3 regions of the Bradyrhizobium sp. SZCCHNR1017 genome follow, and region 3 is predicted to be linked to each of the others. Evidence: predicted binding sites of a transcription regulator. Region 3 holds the regulator's gene; each other region holds the start of a gene.
The links. Region 3 encodes LexA, which represses DNA repair genes until DNA is damaged. Its sites were predicted from a motif close to TGTTCNNNNTGTGTTCNG; they were not measured.
Positions count from the first base shown of each region.

Region 1 (7,242 bases), 180 kb from region 3:
CTCTTCGAGCTGATGATCCGACCAGGATCGCAATTCTGTCAGACTGTGCCGAGCAAAGAACTCCGGTCCGACTGTCTTGCCGGTGATTTCCCACGCGGTCGCCTTGGCGCCATTCTCGCAGAATTCGAACGGGTGCGGCTTTGCCGGCTTGGCCCAGGAGCAGCTGACGCACATGAAGCCGCCTGGCTTGTTCTGTTTCAACAGGATCTCGCTGCCAAGCAGGGTCACCTCCTCCTGCGTCAGGATGCTGGCGACCGCGTGCACCGAACCCCATCCGCCGGCCGGAGCCCTGTAGTCCTGGATTTTTGCTTTCTCGCTCACGACGCTCTCCGCGGCCTGTTCAAAAGCGGCAAACCCGGGATGAGCAGCGAAGTTCCGATTCCTCACTGAACGTTGCGAGGCTATCGTCGAAGTCCCGCGGGCGAAGGTCCGCGCTAGGAATTGGGAACGACCCGGCCTGCCGCGAGTCATTTCCATGCCTCTGGCGGCGTTCCCCCATCTCGCTGGAGGCACTCCGTGTGGACTGCGGCCCAGCGTTCGACCCCTCGGGCGCTGGGCCCGTCCCACTGAGGTAGCCGGGTTTTCTCCCGGCTTCCGATCTCAGCATCAAGCCGCGCTGCGCTTGAGATGGCGGCCTTCCTTGACCTCTTCGATGATCTTGGCGCTGAAGGCTTCCAGATCTCCGGGATTGCGCGAGGTGATCACGCCCTGATCGACCACGACCTCCGCGTCCTGCCAATGCGCGCCGGCATTGGCAACGTCCGTCTTGATCGATTTGTAGGACGTCATCTTTCGCCCCTTGGCAATTCCGGTCTCGATCAGGAGCCACGGCGCATGACAGACCGCCGCAACGATCTTCTTGGCTTCAAAGATCTCCTTGATGAACCGCAGCGCCTTCGGCTCGAGCCGCAGCAGATCCGGATTGATCTGACCGCCCGGCAGCACGACGGCGTCGTAGTCCGAAGCAGACGCCTGGTCCAACGTCTTGTCGACCTTGACGGTCCGTCCCCAGTCCTTCTCATCCCAGCCCTTGATCTCGCCCGGCGCGAGCGAGATGATCTCGACGGTCGCGCCCGCCTGCTTGAGACGATCGCGCGGCACTTCGAGCTCGGATTGCTCGAACCCGTTGGTTGCGAGGATCGCGATCTTCTTTCCCTTGATATCCATTGGACTCTCCTGGCCATTCGACACCGCCGGCAACCTCGCGCTGGCCTCCATGTTCCGCCTGGCAGGCCAGGCGGATCGTCACAACTGGTCGATCGAGTCAGCGCTCGCCTGGGTGGAACCAGCCTGCCTATGGCGCCGTTTGTTTGGACGTCCCTGCCTTGAATGGATGGGCGGCGTCGAGCGGCACGGCATCGCTGCATCGGCGGATCGCAATCTGGAGGCGCTCGTGCCCTACGCATTGTTTGAGAATGACGAACAGATGACCCGCCCGTTTCGCACCGAGCGCGAGGTCTGGGAGGCCGCGGAACAGGCCGATCTCATCACGCTCGGCACGCATGGCGAGAAAATCCTCGACAACAATTTCGAGATCAAATCATGCGAGGCCACACCGGAAGAGCTTACCGCCGCGCCGCCGGACATCGTATTGCCCGAAGCTCACACGCCCGATGCTGATCGAGGGAGCCGGACGACCGACCAATCTTTCTCCTCACCGGCCAAATTGAAGATGCGGACGTCCTCATGACCCGGCGCAGGTTGGCCTTTGCGGCTCAGGTGATCGTCGGCCATGTCGGTTCCAGGCCTGATCATCGGACTACGGACGAGCGGCGGATCACTCGGCCTTACCGCCAGCGTCTCATGCGCGCCGGGCGCCGCGCTGCTTGCGAGGCAGTCGGCTCGCTTCCTCCAGCTTGAGCCGCTCTCGCTGTTGCCGCAGCCGGTCAAGCGTCTCCAGCATGTGGTGCAAAAGCACTTCGGCGGCCGCCGTCGAGGGCCGAGCTCGCCGTAGCTGCACGATTTCACGGCGCTGCCGCCCGACCCGGAGACGCATACGGTCGATTTCGGCTCGAACCACACATAGATCGCGCATGAAGCACCCGAGCAAGAGTAGGATCGCACAATAGAACAAAATAGGAACACTTTGCAAGCTTTCCCGTTGAAGCCGGGCAACAACGGGAGATCCCCATGGCCGAACAGCTGCAGAAAGATCCCGAGGACTGGGTGTCCGGAGCCGATCCGATGACGGATACCCAAGCTTCCTACTTGAGAACGCTCAGCGAGCAGGCTGGCCGATCCGATCCCACGCGAGCGGAGATGACGAAGGCTGAAGCGTCAGAACTGATTGATGAGATGAGACGCGCCGCAGGGTTGGATTGAACCGGCATATTCGACTCACCAGGACGATGGGTCGGCAGATCGGTATTCCAATGTTGGCGATGCCGGTCCGAAGCTGTCGCGAATCAGAAATCGGTCGTTTAGTCTCCGCGGCATTTCGCGGGAGTCCACCATGGTTGCGGACAGTGACAGCAAGGTTGCCTGGCATCGCGCCCAGCTCAAAAAGAATCGCGCGACCTTGAAACAGATCGAGACGGCGCGGTTCACGGTGGGCGAGAGCGCCGATGCGAAGGCGCTTGAACAGACCAAGCGGCAGGTTGCGGAACTCCAGGTCAAGATCCGCGAATCCGAGCACCTCATCGCTCAGCACGACAAGCAGACGCGACGCCCGCTGGCGACCGACCTGCGAAGCCTCTCGAATGTCGCTTGGCGCAACTGGACCGGCAATGGCCCGCGCTGAGGGCTCGCTGCCATTCAGTCCACGATCTTCTGATGCACGCCTCCAGGCTGTTGCATAACCGTAGACACATTCGACGGCTGTGATTTGTCAACCGTCGGCGCCCAGCGCTTCAGCCGTTCATCGCTCCTGCTGATTGCATCGAGGTCGATGCGTCCTTCCGCCAGAGCCTCCTTGGCGCAGGCGAGCGCGCGGTGGAACTGGGTGCCGTCATAGGCCACCAGCAACAGATCGGCGCCGCCGTTGAGAGCCTCCACGACAGCTTTGCAGAGATCGCGGCCGTAGATCGCCCCCATCACGAGATCATCCGTCACGATCACGCCCTGATAGTTCCAGCGGCCGCGAATGAGTCCCTCGAGCACGGCTTTGGAATGTGAGGCAGGCCGCTCTGGATCGATCGCATCGACCGTCACGTGACCGACCATCATCGCCGCGTGCGAGCCCTGCAGCACCTGTCGGAACGGCCGCCAATCCGACCGTTCCAAGACATCTGCCGGCGTGCCGAGCTGTGCCGAGAAATGATGCGTATCGGCTGCGACGCGCCCCAGACCAGGGAAATGCTTGACGGCCGCGCGGACACCGCTTGCTTCCAGGCCACGGACGTAACCGAGCGCAATGTCGCCAACCACCGCGGGATCGTTGGAGATCGCGCGGCGGCCGATCAAGGTGTGAAAGTCCAGTCGGTTGCGTGTCCAGCTCGGGCGAAGGTCGACGACCGGAGCCAAATTGAAGGTGATGCCGGCAGCCGCGAGAGCCTCACCCTGGGCGCGCCCCATCGCGAACGCATCCTGCGCGCGCCGCGAGGCCGGCAGATCGGCCAGCGTTGCGAGGCCGGGCATGTTCGGCAGGGTCGGAGACAGGTGTGCGACGGCGCCTCCCTCCTGATCCGCCGCAACCAGCAGAGGCGGCAGCCCGGCACTCCGGCGCGCGTCCTGCAATCGCGCCATCTCGGCGCGCAGCTGAGGCTCGGTCCGGCCGCGGATGTTGTGGTGTGTCACATAGACGCCCGCGATCAACCCCTGCCGGGCCAACGCGGCTGCGTCATCGACGGCCGTGTAACCGACGATGAAATGCCGGCCGAGCAGATGCGCCACGTCGGGGGGCGTCCGGAACGTCTCGTACTTGCGCCAGGCAAACATGAACTGCGTCGACGTCAGCATGATCAGCGGAACGCACCATGCTACGACCAGAGCGCGTCCGGCGGGCCCCCGCCGCCACCGACCGCCGAGCATCAGCAGCAGCGGAACGGCAAGCCCGATGAGGAGCAGGGCTGCGTGGCCGCTGCCCCGCAGCCGAACCAGATAGGGCTCGTTGCTGTTCAGCGTGACGAAAATGAAGAGCAGAGCGAGGATCCAGAGAACCGCGGTCCTGATAAGTCCGAGCATGTGTGCAGTCGATCATCCGAGGGGAAAGACGGCCATTGCCGTAACAACCACGTTTTCCCTGCGCCAGATGTGGAATCGCGTCTGCACGAAATCTGCAAACAAATCCTGAAATGCTGCAGATCCCCTCGTGAGCTGCTGCATGGGCAGGCGTCATGCTTGGCTCATCGGCTTGTGCCTCCCGGCCCGAACGATGACCCAAACCAAGGATTCCTCCATGACGACTCTCGCCGAGCCGACGGCTGCGCCCGTCGCGCCCGATTCCATGTGGCTCAAATTCGCCATCACTGCCGGCCTCGTCGGCCTCGCCGACACGCTGCTCTACAACGGCCGGCCGATCGGCCTGGCATTCCCGCTGTTTTTCGCCGCGCTCGCCGCAGCGAGCATTCTCGCCAATCTTGCCAAGACCGATCGAAACCGTCTGGTCGGAGCTGCAGTTCTCTTCGTTGCCGGCCTGGCTCCCGCCATCGAGGAGCTGAACCTGCTTTCTTTTCCTGTCCTGCTGCTCACGACGCTGTCGGCTATCACGCTGGCGACCAACCGATCCGCGCGCGGCTTCCGGCTTCCGCTGACCGCCGCGCGGCAGTTGCTCCTGATCGGGCCGTTTCGACTGATACCTGATGCGATCGTGACGCTGCGCACGAACATGATCACGCGAACTCTCGTTGTCTGGAGCATCCCGCTGGCACTCGGCTGCGTGTTCTTGGCTCTGTTCGCAGCAGCCAATCCAGTCATTGAGCGGTGGTTCGCCGTCCTCAGTCCCGAGCGCGTCGCCTCCCAACTCACGATGGGGCACGCGATCTTCTGGCTCGTGACGTTGTCCATGGTCTGGCCATTCGTCAACCTTCGCTGGCGCGAGCGGACCAAGACCTCGAGCCCACCGATCGAAAGCGAGCCCGATCAGCCGTCAATCCTGACGACCGTGCTCGGCCCTGAAACCGTGATCCGGGCGCTGATCCTGTTCAACATCCTGTTTGCCCTCCAGACGGCGCTCGACGGCGCATATCTGTGGGGACATGCTGCGCTTCCGGACGGCATGACCTATGCGACCTATGCGCACCGAGGCGCCTACCCCTTGATCGTCACGGCGCTGCTCGCGGCTGCCTTCGTCATCGTCGCCGTCCGCTCCGAGACCACGGCAAACGAGTCGCGACTGGTCCGGCCGCTGGTCTATCTCTGGGTGGCTCAGAACGTGATGCTGGTCGTGTCCTCGATTCAACGGCTTCACATGTATATCGAGACTTATGCTCTGACCTATTGGCGAATCGCGGCCCTGATATGGATGATCCTGGTTGCGATCGGCCTGATCCTCATCGTGCTCAGGATCGCTCTCGACAAGTCCAACGCATGGCTCATCCGTATGAACCTGCTCGTGCTCTCGGCGACCATCTACGGCTGTGCGCTGATCAATTTCGACCGACCGATCGCAGACTTCAATGTCTCCCATAGTCGTGAGGCAGGACAGAGCGGCCCTCTCATCGACGGCTCCTATCTCGTCTGGCTCGGGCCCGAGGCACTGCCGGCCATCGAGCGGGCGATGCTGTTGCGACCGACGGACCGAGGGCTGGCCAGCGACCGTGATCGGCTCCTTGAGCAACAGGAAAGCAGCATGGCGTCCTGGCGATCCTGGAGTTTTCGCGGCTGGCGCCTGCAGCGCTATCTCGATACACATCCTGTGTCGCAGAAACCAAGCTGATGCCTCGCCGCGGAGTAAAGCTCGTGTCTCCCCGAATCCTCATCGTCGACGATGACCCGCATATCCGCGAAGTCCTGCGCGTGGCCTTGAGCAAGGCCGGCATGGCGGTGAAGGAAGCCGCCGACGGCCGCGCCGCGCTGGCCAGCGTCACCGAAGACCGTCCGAACCTGATCGTGCTCGACGTCGGCATGCCGGAGTTCGACGGCCTCGAGGTCTGCCGGCGCATTCGCCGGACCTCGCAAGTGCCGATCCTGTTCCTGTCGGCCCGCGACGAGGAGATCGACCGCATTCTCGGGCTCGAGATCGGCGGCGACGACTACGTGACAAAGCCGTTCAGTCCGCGCGAGCTGGTTGCCCGCGTCAACGTCATTCTCCGCCGGGTCGCGAACGGCGGAGGTGATCGCTCGGCCGAGCCGGAGAAGCTCGTCCATGGCCGGCTCCGGCTCGACCCGCAGCAGCACCTGGCCCGTTTCGATGACATGCCGCTGACGCTCACCGCGCTGGAGTTCAGCATCCTGCGCACGCTGATGACGCGTCCTGCGGTCGTGTTCAGCCGCGAGCAGATCATGGCCGCCGCCTATCAGCTCAACATTCAGGTCTCCGACCGAACGATCGACAGCCACATCCGCAACATCAGAGCGAAGCTCGCAGCCGCGCATTGCGAGGACGCGATCGAGACGGTCCATGGCGTGGGCTTCCGGCTCGGCCGCTGCGGCACCCCATGATCGCGCCCAAGCCCAAGGCAAAATGGCGGCCGTCGCTGGGACAGATCGTCTTTGGCGTGCTGGCGCTGGTTGGCACCTTGCCGCTCGTCGGGCTGTTCTTCTTTCGCATCTATGACAACCAGCTGATCCGTCAGACACAGGCGGAACTGATCGCGCAGAGCCGTGTCCTCGCGGCGGTCTTCGCCGAGGAGGTTTCCGCGCGCCTTGCCACCGGCGTTCCGCTCGGCGCCGAGATCCCGCCCGAGTCACGTCCGGATTCGTCCGACGAGGTGACGCCCATTCGCCCCCTGCTCGATCTTCTGGCCAACGATCTTTTCGTCCGCCGCCCGGACGCCCGCGACGCGGTCCATCCTGCCGATCCGGCCTACGTCGCGATCGGCACGCGGCTGCTGCCGATCGTCAGGGAGACGCAGAAGGTCACCTTGGCCGGGTATCGCGTGCTCGACCCCCAGGGGGTCGTGATCGCCGGCCGCGATGAGATGGGCAAATCACTCGCTCATATCGACGAGGTGGCTGCCGCCCTGAAGGGACGCTACAGCGCCGCGCTCCGCATTCGCATTCCGGACAAGGCCCCGCCACCGATCTATTCGATCAGCCGCGGCGTCGGCGTCCATGTGTTCTCGGCCATGCCCGTGATCGTCGACGATCACGTTGCCGGGGTCATCTATACCTCGCGCACGCCCCGCAACATCTTCGAGCATC
Region 1 covers NZ_JAUHIR010000001.1:678,402-685,643, forward strand. Annotated here, with positions in the region: gene QW863_RS03195 (FdhF/YdeP family oxidoreductase) at 1-321, opposite strand, end outside; gene QW863_RS03200 (type 1 glutamine amidotransferase domain-containing protein) at 607-1,167, opposite strand; gene QW863_RS03205 (hypothetical protein) at 1,157-1,690, shown strand; gene QW863_RS03210 (DUF3072 domain-containing protein) at 2,131-2,322, shown strand; gene QW863_RS03215 (hypothetical protein) at 2,453-2,740, shown strand; gene QW863_RS03220 (glycoside hydrolase family 3 N-terminal domain-containing protein) at 2,755-4,122, opposite strand; gene QW863_RS03225 (DUF4173 domain-containing protein) at 4,337-5,815, shown strand; gene QW863_RS03230 (response regulator transcription factor) at 5,839-6,540, shown strand; gene QW863_RS03235 (ATP-binding protein) at 6,537-7,242, shown strand, end outside.
Region 1: the regulator LexA is predicted to act here: its motif matches at 2,067-2,084, upstream of QW863_RS03210 (DUF3072 domain-containing protein).

Region 2 (7,242 bases), on a different contig from region 3:
CTGATGGCGCGCCGGGCCAGCATTACCGGCGCATTCCTGCGGTCGACGTCACTCGATATCAAACTCCGCCTCGCAAGCGAGCTGCGGCAACGCATCTCGCCCCTGCTCGGAACGGCCATTCGGCCGCTCATCGACAGCACCTATCGCCTGTCCGAGGCAGCCGATGCGCACGAGCGCATGGAGACGAGCCGACACATCGGGAAGATCGTGCTTCGCGTCCGCGGATGAACGCCAACCCACGTCTCTGCGCCCGCCACACGCAACGAGCGCCCGCTTACTGCTTCACGCCCGGGATCAGCGCCTTCAGCTTGTTCATGTCCTTGATATTCATCTTCATGCCGCCAGGCATCACGATGTCGCCGGGCTTCTGGTCGGGCTTGCAGGCGCCGAGCCATCTGGCCTCGATCGTCATCGCGGTGTCCTTCACCCCGGTGCCGGCGGCGCCGCCCGTGACGCGCGACATCGTCTTCACCGTATAGGCCGAGTTGAAGTCGCCGGTGATGTCGGCATGCGACGTCGTATTGATGCCGCCGAAATTGCAGACCGAATCGGAGACGTAGCCGGTCGCGGTCTTCTGGATGTCCTGCTTGGAGCAGACCTGCTGCGCCATCGGCGAGGCGAAGTTGTTCATCTCCTTGTCGGTGGCCGCGTCGGTGCAGTGCTGCATCGTCGCCTCCGGCAGCTGACCGCCGGATCTGATCATCTTCAGCTCCCACAGGCCGGCCTTGCGCACCGGCAGGTCGACGGCCCGTGCCTCATGACTCGCGGTCACGCCCAGGAGGCAGCAGGCCAACAGCCCAATTGCGATGCGTGTGCAGGTCATATGCCCCGTTCCGGCTCGTTGATCGATGCCGGAGCGAATGCCGCAGAAAAATGGCAATTGGGAGAACGGCAGTTGATGGAAGGTCAGTACAGCGTCCGCAGCGGCCGCTGCGCCGAGCCATAGGGCACCCAGCGGCAGGCGAACGAAACGTAGCCACCGTAACGCGCATCGACGGCGCGGAACTTCGCGACCTTGCCGTAGGAGGCGCAATGATCGACCGCGAGCTGGCGCGCATCCGTGGTCTGGGCCAGCTGGAAGGCGATGATGCCGCCGGTGTCGTTGCCCTTGAAGGGCGGCACCACGTCGGCCTGGGCGGACGCGGCAACCAGCACCATCCCAGCGGCCACGAGGCCTGCAGTCTTCACGAATCCGGCCATCAGCGTCCGCATTGCATTCTCCTCGATCTGGCCTGCCATTCTAAAGGTCCTGTCCGGTCAAGAAAAGAACACCGGCCTCGCGTTAACAGGACTAATCGTGGAGTGTTGCCGCGTTGCACTTGACCTCCTGTGGCCGCCGCGGCACGGTCCACGCTCCCGGATCAGCCTTGCGGACGGCCCATGCGCGACTTCAGCTCACCTTTCAAGATGTTCGGCGCCGCCTGTGGCGCGCTGCTTGCCGCCATCGTCGCCACCGCCCCGGCTCAGGCCGCCAACCCGCTCGAGATGAACTTCTGGTTGTCCGGTCCGAAATATGAAGGCCGGGTCGCGCCTTGCGAGGCGGCCATTCCGACCATCGTCTCGCGATTCCAGGACAAGGAGAGCACCTTCTGGAATTCCTCGCTGACGATCACCGGCGTCGCCAATGTCCATGAGATCGCCTTCCGGCCCTGGCAGTCCGACAACATTCCGCGTCGCTTCTGCACCGGCAGCGTGATGATCAGCGACGGCAAGGCGCGCACCGTCAACTTCTCGATCATCGAGGATGGCGGCTTCGCCGGCTATGACCAGGGCGTCGAGTTCTGCGTCGTCGGCCTCGATCGCAACTGGGCCTTCAATCCGGCCTGCCGCGCCGCCAAGCCCTGATTCGCCTTTCCCGGCGTATCGGCCGCTCGCGCGGGCGGCCGGCTGACGAATGGCTGCCTCGGGGCAGCCATTTTTGTTCTTGAAATGTTCCAGCGCGCTGGTAGGCTCCTAGTATTGTCCGGGGAGTACGCCATGTTCGATTGCCTGTGCCGACCTGCCGTCCTGTTGTCCAGAACGATCGCCTGCTTTGCCCTCTTGCTCGGCGTGCTCACGGCTGGCGCCGCCGAGGCGCAGGACCGCCGCCAGAATGCGCCGGGCGCGTTCGACTTCTACGTTCTCTCGTTGTCGTGGTCGCCCTCGTACTGCGCCGAAGCCGAGGAGCGCGGCGGCCGCGGCAACCGGTCCCAGCAGTGCAGCGGCCGACCCTATTCGTTCGTCGTGCACGGGCTGTGGCCGCAATACGAGAACGGCTACCCCGAATATTGCGAGCAGCCGGCGCCGCGCCTGCCGCGCAACCTCATGACCTCGATGCTCGACCTGATGCCGGCGCCGGGCCTGATCTACAACGAGTGGGACAAGCACGGCACCTGCGCCGGCGTGTCGGCGAAGGCCTATTTCGAAGCCATCCGCAAAGCCCGCGCCGCCATCAAGATCCCCCCGGAATTCCTCGATCTCGCGGAGGCCAAGACGGTGGCGCCCGCGGCGGTCGAGGAGGCCTTCATCAAGGCCAACCCCAAGCTCACGACATCGGGCATTGCCGTCACCTGTAATCGCACCAGGCTGAGCGAGGTCCGGATCTGTCTGTCGAAGGATCTGGAGTTTCGCAACTGCGACGAGATCGACCGGCAGGCCTGCCGGCGCGACGAGGTCAACATGCCGCCCGTCCGCGGCGGCTAGCGGCTGCAAATCGGGCGACGCAGCGCGTCGGCCTGCGGCGCCTCTTGCGGCGGCGCTCATCCGCGGCTCTCCGGAGGGCGTCCTGCGCATCGACGGGGTACCCTTTTGACGCGGAACGGCGTAACCCGGATGGCATGAACTACCGACACGCCTTCCACGCCGGCGGCTTCGCCGACGTCATCAAGCACATCGTGCTGACGCGCATCCTGGTCTACCTCCAGGAAAAGCCCGCCGCGTTCCGGGTGATCGACACCCATGCCGGCGCCGGCCTGTATGACCTCACCGGCGACGAGGCGACGCGCAGCGGCGAGTACCTCACCGGCATCGCCCGCGTGCTGCAGGCGCGGCTGTCCGATCAGGCCTATGCGCTGGTCCAGCCCTATCTGGATATCGTCCGATCGTTCAATCCCAAGGCCGAGCTGGTCGCCTATCCCGGCTCGCCGCTGATCGCGCGCGCGCTGCTGCGGCCGCAGGACCGCATGACCCTGTGCGAGCTCGCGCCGATCCCCCGCAAGCAGTTGATCGATCAGTTGCGCCGCGACACTCAGGCCCGTGTCGTTGATCTCGACGGCTGGGTCGCCCTGCCCGCCTTCGTGCCGCCGAACGAGCGCCGGGGCGTGGTGCTGATCGATCCGGCGTTCGAGGCGAAGGATGAGTTCGAGCGGCTCGCCGATCGCTTCGCCGCGGCCTTCGCGAAGTGGACCACCGGTATCTACGTGCTGTGGTATCCCGCCAAGAGCCGGCGTGCGACGGAAGAGCTGAGCGATCGTGTCGCGGCGCTCGCAGCCGCGGCCAAGCCGCCGGGCAAGGTGCTGCGGATCGAGTTCAGTGTTGCGCCGCAGATCGAAGGCGAGGCGCTGACCTCGACCGGGCTGCTGATCGTCAACCCGCCCTGGACATTACATGACGAGCTGAAGCTCATCCTACAGGAACTGCAGAAGCCCCTCGGCCAGGGCGGCGCGGCGCGCTTCCGACTCGAATTCCCCAAAGCTTGAAACGGCGACTGGTCGAAAAGCCGTAGTCAATCGGCGCGGAACCGTATTATTGTGTCCGATTGTAAGACTGGCTTTACGTTCCGCTTCCGCGAATGGTTGCGGCGGGGTGATCAAGGCCTAACAAGATCCGGCGATCCGGCGCGGCGAGCGCTGGGCGTTAAGGTGGCCAACGCTTTCCGATCAAAGTGATGTCCGGTCGGACGCTGCGCAGGGCGCGCAGTGGAGGAAGCATTGCGGGGGAGGAGTTTCCCGATGGCCATGACTGGGACGGTCAAGTTCTTCAACGGTGAACGCGGCTACGGCTTCATCAAGCCGGACGACGGTGGACGCGACGTGTTCGTGCACATCACGGCGGTGGAGCGCGCGGGCCTGAAGGACCTGACCGAAGGACAGCGGATCAGCTTCGAGGTCGAGCCGGACAAGAAGGGCAAGGGCCCGAAAGCGGTCAACTTGGTGCTGTCGTCTTAGGGCGAGCCCGCCTGGCGGTGGTTCACGCGCCGGCATGATTGCAGCCGGGCGCGCCTCGACGCCACCCCTTCGTTGGTTTGGAAGCTGTCGGCAGCGCCTGCTCGCGTGCACAGCATTGCCGGCTCGTACGTGCAGGCCGCGCGCAATGATGCGCGCCTGCCAGATTGCACAGAGCGCTCCGACAAAAAAAATCCCGGCCGCGCGAGCGGCCGGGAGGTTGTCGTTGGACGTTTCTTCTTCCTATTCCCTCGTTGCCATCAGAAGTGGAAGTTGATGCCTGCGCGCACAATTCCAAACCGATAGTCGTTCTTCGCCCCCGTGATCACGAAATTGCTGCTGTCGAGATCGACGTAGAGATACTCGATCTTGGCGGTCCAGTTCTGTGCCAGGCCGAACTCGGTGCCGGCACCGAGCGTCCAGCCCACCGTGGTGTGCGATTCCGAAAGACCGAAGGTCTCGGCGCGCAGGCCGCCAAAGGCGAGGCCGCCGGTGCCGTAGAACAGGATGTTGTTGAAGGCGTAGCCGGCGCGGCCGCGCAATGTGCCGAACCACGGGTTCGAGAACTTCCACGGGGCGAAGGTGTCATTGGCGCCGGTCAGGTTGATGTCGCCCTCGGCGCCGAACACCCACGGGCCGTTCTGCCAATTGTAACCCGCGGTCAGGCCGCCGGTGAGACCGGACGGCTTGGTCGGGTTGTTGCCGACGGTGCCCCATTCATAGCCCAGCGTGCCGCCGAGGTAGGGCCCGGCCCAGCTGTAGGCGTTGAGGGGCTGGTTCACGGTATAGGGCGCGCCGCGCCCGTAGCCGAGATCCGCCGCCTGGGCCGAGACCGATCCGAGAGCCGCCGCGCCCAAGCCCGCCGCGGCGGCAGCACCGACCAAGAACCTGTTCATCGCTCACTCCACGCCACTCGCCGTCACCCGCCGGAGCCTGCGCCGCGCGACTGTGGTGCGCGGGCCGGCGTGGTTACGGAACTCTCGCTTCTTTCGTGAGCATTTATCGAGAGTTTTAGGTTAAGCCGTTGTTAAGCCGGGTTACCCGGCCATTAACGTGCTTAACGAAGCGTTACCGCCCTGCCCTGTGCATGGCGCCATCGCAAGCTGGCGAGACGGCGCGGCAGCGCTTAGTTTGCGGACATGACCACCCACAGCTCCGATCCACCCAAGGCGCCGGCGCCCCCGAGCCGGCGTGGCGCGGCCGACCTGCCGCCCGAGACCATCGACACGCCCGACCTCGATCCCGCCGCATCGGCTGCGGACGAGGACGATGACGGCCGGCTGCCGGAGCTGGCCGAGGAGAGCCTGGAGGCGGTCGGCGAAGGTCCGCTTGCGATCGGCCACGCGGCGATCGAGAACGCGGTGCGGCTGGCGCCGACCTCGCCGGGCGTCTACCGCATGCTCAACGCGGCGCACGACGTGCTCTATGTCGGCAAGGCCAAGAACGTCAAAAAGCGCTTGTCGTCCTATGCGCGTGCCAACGCGCCGCTGCCGGCGCGCATCCTGCGCATGATCGCAGCCACCGTGACGGTCGAGATCGTCTCCACCACCACGGAGACCGAGGCGCTGCTGCTGGAGGCGAACCTCATCAAGCAGCTCAAGCCGCGCTTCAACGTGCAGCTGCGCGACGACAAGTCGTTTCCCTATATTCTCATCACCGGCGACCATTGGGCGCCGCAGATCCTCAAGCACCGCGGCGCGCAGTCCAGGCCGGGGCGCTATTTCGGTCCGTTCGCCTCGGCCGGTGCCGTCAACCGCACCATCACGGCGCTGCAGCGCGCCTTCCTGATCCGCTCCTGCACCGACTCGTTCTTCGAGAGCCGCACCCGCCCCTGCCTGCTGCACCAGATCCGCCGCTGCGCCGGGCCCTGCACCCAGGAGATCGACTTCCCCGGCTACACCGAGCTGGTGCGCGAGGCGACCGACTTCCTGTCCGGACGCAGCCAGGCGGTGAAGGCGCTGCTGGCGGCCGAAATGGAGAAGGCGTCAGGCGAGCTCGAATTCGAGACTGCCGCCGTCTATCGCGACCGCCTCGCGGCGCTGTCGGCGATCTCCTCGCAGCAGGGCATCAACCCGCGCACGGTCGAGGAAGCCGACGTGTTCGCCATCCACCAGGAGGGCGGCTATTCCTGCGTCGAGGTGTTCTTCTTCCGCACCGGGCAGAACTGGGGCAACCGCGCCTACTTCCCGCGCGCGGAGAAGAGCTATCTGCCGGAGGAGGTGCTGTCGGCGTTCATCACGCAGTTCTACGACGACAAGCCGCCGCCGAAGCTGATCCTGCTGTCGCACGAGATCGAGGAAGCCGAGTTGCTCGCCGAGGCGCTGTGCGTCAAGGCCGGCCACAAGGTCGAGGTGTCCTGCCCGAAGCGCGGCGAGAAGAAGGACCTCGTCATCCATGCGCTGACCAATGCGCGCGAGGCGCTGGGCCGCAAGCTCGCGGACACCGCAACGCAGAGCCGGCTCTTGGAGGCGATGACGACGACGCTCGGCCTGCCGCAGGTCCCGAAGCGCATCGAGGTCTACGACAACAGCCACATCCAGGGCACCAACGCGGTCGGCGCGATGATTGTCGCCGGCCCCGACGGCTTCATGAAGAACCAGTACCGCAAGTTCAACATCAAGTCGGAAGGGCTGACGCCCGGCGACGACTACGCGATGATGAAGGAGGTGCTGCAGCGCCGCTTCAAGCGGCTGGTGTCACCGTCGGAGAAGGATGTCGCCCGCGCGGCCAAGGAGGACGACGTGCCGCAATGGCCGGATCTCGTCATCATCGACGGCGGCCGCGGCCAGCTCAATGCCGTCCGCGAGATCTTCACCGAGCTCGGCGTCACCAATGTCGCGCTGATGTCGGTCGCCAAGGGCCCCGACCGTGACGCCGGCCGCGAGACGCTGTTCATCCCCGAGCGCGAGGCGATCAAGCTCGAGCCGCGCGATCCCGTGCTGTATTTCATCCAGCGGCTGCGCGACGAGGCGCATCGCTTCGTCATCGGCTCACACCGCAAGCTGCGCAAGAAGGACATCCGCGAGGCCGGCCTGCAGGAGATCCCCGGCATCGGCCCGTCGCGCAAGCGCGCGCTGCTGCACCATTTCGGCACCTTGAA
Region 2 covers NZ_JAUHIR010000017.1:20,362-27,603, reverse strand. Annotated here, with positions in the region: gene QW863_RS30030 (NAD(P)H-quinone oxidoreductase) at 1-228, shown strand, start outside; gene QW863_RS30025 (DUF3617 domain-containing protein) at 275-823, opposite strand; gene QW863_RS30020 (hypothetical protein) at 907-1,212, opposite strand; gene QW863_RS30015 (hypothetical protein) at 1,381-1,845, shown strand; gene QW863_RS30010 (ribonuclease T2) at 1,978-2,682, shown strand; gene QW863_RS30005 (23S rRNA (adenine(2030)-N(6))-methyltransferase RlmJ) at 2,817-3,677, shown strand; gene QW863_RS30000 (cold-shock protein) at 3,930-4,145, shown strand; gene QW863_RS29995 (porin family protein) at 4,403-5,038, opposite strand; gene uvrC (excinuclease ABC subunit UvrC) at 5,282-7,242, shown strand, end outside.
Region 2: the regulator LexA is predicted to act here: its motif matches at 1,920-1,937, upstream of QW863_RS30010 (ribonuclease T2).

Region 3 (7,242 bases):
CTCGCAAGGAGGCCGCATCGCGCTCGACTTCGCGCTTCGCCATCCGTCACGTATGGCATCGCTGGTGCTGATCGCACCTTCGATCAGCGGCGCGCCGGAGCCGGTCTATCCACCGGAGATCAAGGCGCTAACGGCGTCGTTGGCCGCTGCCGAGGCCGCACAGGATTGGGATCGGGTCAGCGCTATCAAGGCGCATCTGTGGGTCGACGGTCCCTTGCAGCGCGAGGGACGCATCTCCGGCGAGCCGCGCGAGACGTTCCTGAAGAAGAACGCCGCCGCACTCCGCGCGCCGCCAACCGGCGCGACTCTCGATATGGCACCAGCCTTCCCGCGCCTCGCGGAGATCGTCGCGCCATCGCTCGTCATCTGGGGGGACTTGGACTTTCCTCACATCCAGCAGCGAAGCAGGCTGCTCGCCGCAACAATGCCGAACGGGTCAGGACATGAGCTGGCCGGAACGGCGCACCTGCCGAGCCTGGAACGTCCGCAGGAGGTCATGCGGTTGATTGCAGACTTTCTCGCGCGATCGTGAGGCAGCGGCCCGGAAACGGCCCACAGCAGACGGTCAGAACGCAGGGAGCGGCCTAGGCCCTTGGCCGCGCCGTGCGCGTTCGGTTAGAAGGCGATTCATTCGATCTGCCGTCTCCGTCCGAAGGAACTCTCATGGCCCTGATGCCGGTGTCTGATGCGTTGTCCGCGGTGCTCGCCGGCGCCGAGCCGCTGGCCGAGGAGCAGGTCGGGCTGGACGAGGCGTTTCACCGCATCCTGGCGCGGGACATCGCGGCGCTGCGGACGCAGCCGCCCGAGGCGATGTCGGCAATGGACGGCTATGCCGTGCGCGCGGCGGACGCCGCCCAGGCCAAGGCGCGGCTGAAGGTCATCGGCGAGGTTGCGGCAGGGCGGCCGTTCGATCGCGTGGTTGGACCCGGCGAGGCGGCGCGGATCTTCACCGGTGGCGTTGTTCCGGAGGGCGCGGACGCGGTGGTGATCCAGGAGGACACGATCGCCGAAGACGGCCACGTCGTGATCACCGAGGCCGCGATCAAGGGCCGGCATATCCGGCCGGCGGGCGTCGACTTTCACCAGGGCATGGTGCTGCTGAAGTCCGGGCGCCGGCTCAGCGACCGCGACCTGTCGCTGGCGGCCAGCATGAATCATCCGGCGCTGCCGGTGCGGCGCCGGCCGAAGGTGGCGCTGCTCGCCACCGGCGACGAGCTGGTGATGCCGGGCTCGACGCCCGGCCCGGGCCAGATCGTCTATTCCAACGGCTACGCCTTGCGGGCGCTGGTGCGCAACGAGGGCGGGACCCCGATCGATCTGGGCATCGCCGCGGATACGATGGAGGCGACGATCGCCGGCATCCGCCGGGCCCGCGAGGCCAAGGCCGACATCTTGATCACGACCGGCGGCGCCTCGGTCGGCGATCACGACCTGGTCAAGCAGGCGCTCGAAGCCGAGGGCGTCGAGATGGCGTTCTGGAAGATCGCGATGCGGCCGGGCAAGCCGATGATGCACGGACGGCTCGGCGGCATGAGGGTGATCGGACTGCCCGGCAATCCGGTGTCGTCCTATGTCTGCGCCATCCTGTTCCTGGTGCCGCTGATTCGGCGGCTGCTCGGCCGCGACGAGGCCGTGATGCCGCGCGAGACCGCCCTGCTCGGCCGCGAGCTCGGGCCGAACGATTCGCGCGAGGACTATCTGCGGGCGCGGCTCGAAGAGCGCGCCGACGGCACGCTGGTCGCCACCCCGGTGAGCCAGCAGGATTCGTCGCTGCTCGGCAATCTCGCGCTCTCGCAGGCGGTGGTGATCCGGCCGGCGTTTGCGCCGAAGGCGCCTGCGGGCAGCCCGTGCGAGATCCTGCGCCTGCCGAACTGAGCCGCTTCCCCGGTAAAGCCCGGTCTGTTCATCATATTTTTAGGATTGCGGAACACACATCGAACATATAGTGTCCGTTCATGATTTGTTTTTAGTATGTTGCGGGCGACGCGATGACGGTCCGACTCCAGGGCGCTCTCAGCCGGTTTGTGCGCGAGGCGCAGCTCCTGGACTCGGACGACAACAAACCGGGGACCAGGTCGAGATGCTGACGCGCAAACAGTACGAACTTCTGCGGTTCATCAACGAGCGGCTCAAGGAAGCCGGCGTGCCGCCGTCCTTCGACGAGATGAAGGATGCGCTCGATCTGCGCTCGAAGTCCGGCATTCATCGCCTGATCACGGCGCTCGAGGAGCGCGGCTTCATCCGCCGGCTGCCGAACCGCGCCCGCGCGATCGAGGTGATCAAGCTGCCCGAGCTGTCACAGGCCGCCAACAACCGCCGCGGCTTCACCCCGTCGGTGATCGAGGGCAATCTCGGCAAGGTGCGCACCAGCACTCCCGCGCTGGACGATGGCGAGCGCCCGGTCGCAGTGCCGGTGATGGGCCGCATCGCCGCCGGTACTCCGATCGAGGCGCTACAGACGCGCAGCCACACCATCAGCGTGCCTGCCGACATGCTCGGCAACGGCGATCACTACGCACTCGAGGTGCGCGGCGACTCCATGGTCGATGCCGGCATCCTCGACGGCGACATGGCGCTGATCCAGCGCAACGAGACCGCCGACACCGGCGACATCGTGGTGGCGCTGATCGACGATGAGGAAGCGACGTTGAAGCGCTTCCGCCGACGCGGCGCATCGATCGCGCTGGAGCCGGCCAACACCGCCTACGAGGTACGCATCCTGCCGCCGAACCGGGTGAAGATCCAAGGCAAGCTGGTCGGGCTGTACCGCAAGTACTGATCGCGAATGGGATCGGTCGATGGGCGGCGGGCGCACGCGCTTTCGCCGCCGATCGGAGGCTGCCCAGCAAAATACGTCACGCGCGAATGCACCTCATGATGTGCAGCGCGGCATGCTCAAACGCTTGTGATCGGCCGCGGGCACACGCGATGCAGATCAGCGCAGAATTGCCGCGAAGCGCGCGCTAACATCACCATCGATGTCCACTCTGATAGAGGCCTGCGCCTGTCCGGGGGGAGCGTGGGTCGGCTATCTCTCAACGAGGAGCGATCCGATGTGTGACTACAGCCTCCATGCGGTTGCGTCCCGTCCCGCCAAGGTCGGCGAGACGTTGATCTCGATGACCTTCCGTGGCACCGCCACCCGCGGCTTCGCGCTGGAGAGCGAGCCGACCGTCGCAGTCTGCATGCTGCCCGGCACCGAGTTGGCCTTCGCCGAGGACGTCCGCTACGACAGCCGCTGGCTCTGGACCCGGACGATCCGCGAGCGCGTCGCAAAGTTCAACAGCATCGAGACTCACATTCCCGATCGCCATCACGACGCGATCGAATTCGCCGATGGCCGCCACGTGCTGGTGACCCAGCTCTGCGAGGGCCAGCGCGTCACCGTGCTGCAATTGCCGGTCAGCAAGCAGCCGGCGGAGCGACGCCCGGACATCGCCGAGGACGTGCCGCCTTCGCAGGCCACACCGATTCGCCGCATCAGCATCACCTGAGGGGTCTCCGCATCGGCATTTCTCTCGGTCGTGAGCGAGCTTTCGACCGTGGGAGATTTGGGTTCTGCAAGCGCAAAGTCCTCTCGGGCGAACCTCACGCCCCGGCATCGCATCGGATAGGAACGACATCCCTCGGCCGGCATGATGTGCCGGGGGAGCCTGCCGCCGTGGTCAACAAGATCGATTGGAACAAGGCCGGCCGGATCACCGAGCCCGACTGCTACATGCTTGAGTTCGGATGGCTGGCGGTCACGGCTGACGACATCGCCATCTGGCAACGCTATCCGCGCGCTGCGTTCACGCTGGCCGAAAGCCCCTCGCTGTTCGATGGACTTGGCAACATGGACCTGGCGACACCGAGTATCATCTCGGCACGTTCGAGCTGCCCGGCACTCAGTCTTCTTCGCCCTGCTCCGTCTCCGGCGGCGTCGCGTCCTGAGGCCGCACGGCCGGCGCGCGCGGCGTCAGCGTCGTGTCGAACTCGCCGGCCTCGGCGGGCGCCGGCCACCATGGGCGGTCAGTGCCGCCGGCGCGCGCCGGCGTGACGGCGAAGCTCCTGCCCTGCCGCACCAGCATCAAGGCGCCCTGCTGCCGCAACCGCTCGCGATCGATGACGGCCGCCGCGCAGGATGACGGCGCGGCGCGCGCGGTGACGATGAGCGCGGCACGGGCGCAATCATCGGCGAGCGCCTCGGCGCGCAGGGTCAGGGCGGCGAATCGGCCGTCGGCCATTGCGACCACGCAGCCCGCCTCGTCGCAGGAGACGCCATCGGTGAGCGATGAATCCGCCGGCAGCCGGGCATCGGCGTCGGCCGCGAGCCACTCCTTGGTGGCGAACACGTCCTTGCCGATGCGCATCGCATGCAGACGCCCGTCACGGCCGCGCACCGCCACCGCGCGCCCATCGCCGGCGATCAGCACGTCGGGCAGCGGCGTCGCGGCGGCCCACACGGTGGCCACCACGAGCCCCACGGCGCCCGACCAGCGCAGCGGTGTGCGCAGCAGGCCGATCAGGATGACACCGAGGCTGGCCAGGATCAGTGGACCGATGCCGAAGGCCGGGATGCGCCCGACCGCGCCGGGCAGCGCCGCCACCCAGCGCGTCACCGCGATCATCCAGTCGATGCCGAGGCCCATCAGCGTCCACCAGGGACCGTCGAGCCCGAACGGCGCCGCCACGAGGCCCATCAGGCCGGCCGGCATCACCAGCGCCGAGACGACCGGCATCGCTGCGAGATTGGCGAGCACGCCATAGGGCGTGACGCGATGGAAATGGAAGGCGGCATAGGGCGTGGTGGCGAGCCCCGCGATCAGCGAGGCCAGCAACAGCATCGCAAGCTCGCGGCCGCCCCACAGCGCGATGCGCTGGGTGGCCGAGCTGTCCGGCGTCGCGAACAGTCTGGGCAGGCCGAACTGCACCAGCGCGACCAGGCCGAGCGTTGCCGCGAACGACATCTGGAAGCTCGGATGCACGAGCGCTTCCGGGGCCGCCACCAGCACGATCATCGCCGCGACCGCGAGCGTGCGGAAGGTGACGGCGCGGCGGTCGACCATGACCGCGATCAGCACGACGGCCGTCATGAAGAACGACCTTTGGGTCGCGACCTCCGCGCCTGAGAGCAACAGATAGAACGCCGCCGCGACCAGCGCCGCGGCCGCCGCCCATTTCTTGATCGGATGGCTGATGGTGAGGCCGGGGATCAGCGCCAGCAGCGCGCGCACGGCGAAGAACACGACGCCGGCGACGACCGCCATGTGATAGCCGGAGATCGACAGCACATGGCCGAGACCGGAGACGAACATCGCGTCGTTGACATCGGGCGTGATGGCGTCGCGCCGGCCGGTCAGCAGCGCGGTGGCGATGGCGCGCTCGTCGCCCGACAGGCGGCCGCGGATGCGTGCGTCGATCGCATCGCGCAGACCCTGCATGGCCGCCGCATAGCCCAGGCCGAAGCCGGCGGCCTGCGGCGGCGTCGCCGTCGTGATCGCGCCCATCACGAAGCCGGAGGCGCCGATGCCCTGGAAGAACATGTCGCGCGCGAAGTCGTAGGATCCCGGCCGCACCGGGGCCATCGGCGGCAGCAGCCGCGCCTTGAGCTGCACGAAGCTGCCGACCTCGGGCGCCGCGCCCTTGCGCACCGCGAGCCTGACACGCGCGATGGTGACGGCGTTGCGCGGGCTCTCCATCGACGTCACCCGCAGCACGATGCGGTCGCTGCGCTCGCGGATGTCGCGCGCCTCGACGAAGCCGGACAGCGCCACCGAATACAACGGCCGCGCCAGCACCGGATGCGCGACGCGCGCGGTCTTGACGGTCGCCGCGGCGAAGCCGCACGCCGCCGCCACGATCATCACGGCAACCGGAAACAGCCGATGCCGCCGCATCATGATGGCGACGATGCCGAGCAGCGCCGCGGTGGTGGCGGCAATCCAGAGCACGGGCTCGTGATCGGCGGTGAAGTACAGCGCGATGCCGACCCCGAACGCCACCGGCACCCAGGGTAGCAGCCGGCCCGCCCCGGCCTCCTCGGCCGCCCAGCTCTTCAGGCGGGCGGCGAACGCCGACGACGCACCGGACCCGATCGCGGGCCAGCCGCCGGCCAGCGCGCCGCGCGGCGGCCAGACATCGGCCATCACGCCCGCGATCCCGCGACGCCCTCCCGGCGGCCTGACCGGCTCCGCCATTGCCCCCACACCACCCGTTACCCGACGGGCGGAAAGGCTACCGGAAGCTGCGCGAGCGCGCCTAGCAGAACGGAACGGGAATCCTGGAAATCTGCACGGCCGCTGCGGGGGAACTTTTTGCGCCGCACGTGCTTTTCAGGGGATGGACGCCCACGACCCTGAAGACCCCTTCGCCGACCTCGCGCTCGAGAAGGCGATCCACCTGCGCTGGACTCTCCGGGACATCAAGGCCCACCGGCTGACGCTGTCCCCTGTCGCCGACGAAGATCTTTCGCTGCTCACCGAGCGCGGCCTCGTCGAACTCACCGATGGCGTGCCGACGCTGACCGAGGCCGGGCAGGACGCGATCAGCTGAGCCACACGCGTCCCGCGGTCCCCGCTTGCCTCACCCCTTCGCGACTTCCTTGGCGAAGGTGTCGCGCAGGCCGATGGTGCGGTTGAACACGAGCTTGTCGGGCGTCGAATCCGGATCGCGCACGAAGTAGCCCTGGCGCTCGAACTGCATCGGCGCGTCGGAATTGCTCGCGGCGATCGCCGGCTCGATGCGCGCGTCGGTCAGGACCTCGAGCGAGCTGGGATTGAGATCGGCAGTGAAGTCGGCCGCATTGGGGCTCGGATTGGCGAACAGCTGGTTGTAGAGGCGGATCTCGGCTGTCAGCGACTGTGCAGCGGGCAGCCAGTGCATCGTCGCCTTGACCTTGCGTCCATCCGGCGCGTTGCCGCCCTTGGTCGCCGGATCATAGGTACAGCGCAGCTCGACGATCTCGCCGGCGTCGTTCTTGATGACGTCGCGGCACTTGATGAAATAGGCGTAGCGCAGCCGCACCTCGTTGCCCGGCGACAGCCGGAAGAACTTCTTCGGCGGGTTCTCCATGAAGTCGTCCTGCTCGATATACAGCTCGCGGCCGAACGCGATCCTGCGCGTGCCGGCTGCGGGATCGTCGGGATGGTTGATCGCCTCGAGCTCCTCGACCTGGCCTTCCGGATAGTTCTCGATCACCACCTTCAGCGGCCGCAGCACCGCCATCCGGCGCAGCGCCGTGCGATTCAGCTCCTCGCGGAT
Region 3 covers NZ_JAUHIR010000001.1:856,407-863,648, forward strand. Annotated here, with positions in the region: gene QW863_RS04000 (alpha/beta hydrolase) at 1-532, shown strand, start outside; gene glp (gephyrin-like molybdotransferase Glp) at 664-1,875, shown strand; gene lexA (transcriptional repressor LexA) at 2,081-2,779, shown strand; gene QW863_RS04015 (hypothetical protein) at 3,054-3,494, shown strand; gene QW863_RS04020 (ComEC/Rec2 family competence protein) at 3,888-6,179, opposite strand; gene QW863_RS04025 (hypothetical protein) at 6,322-6,534, shown strand; gene QW863_RS04030 (glutamine--tRNA ligase/YqeY domain fusion protein) at 6,565-7,242, opposite strand, start outside.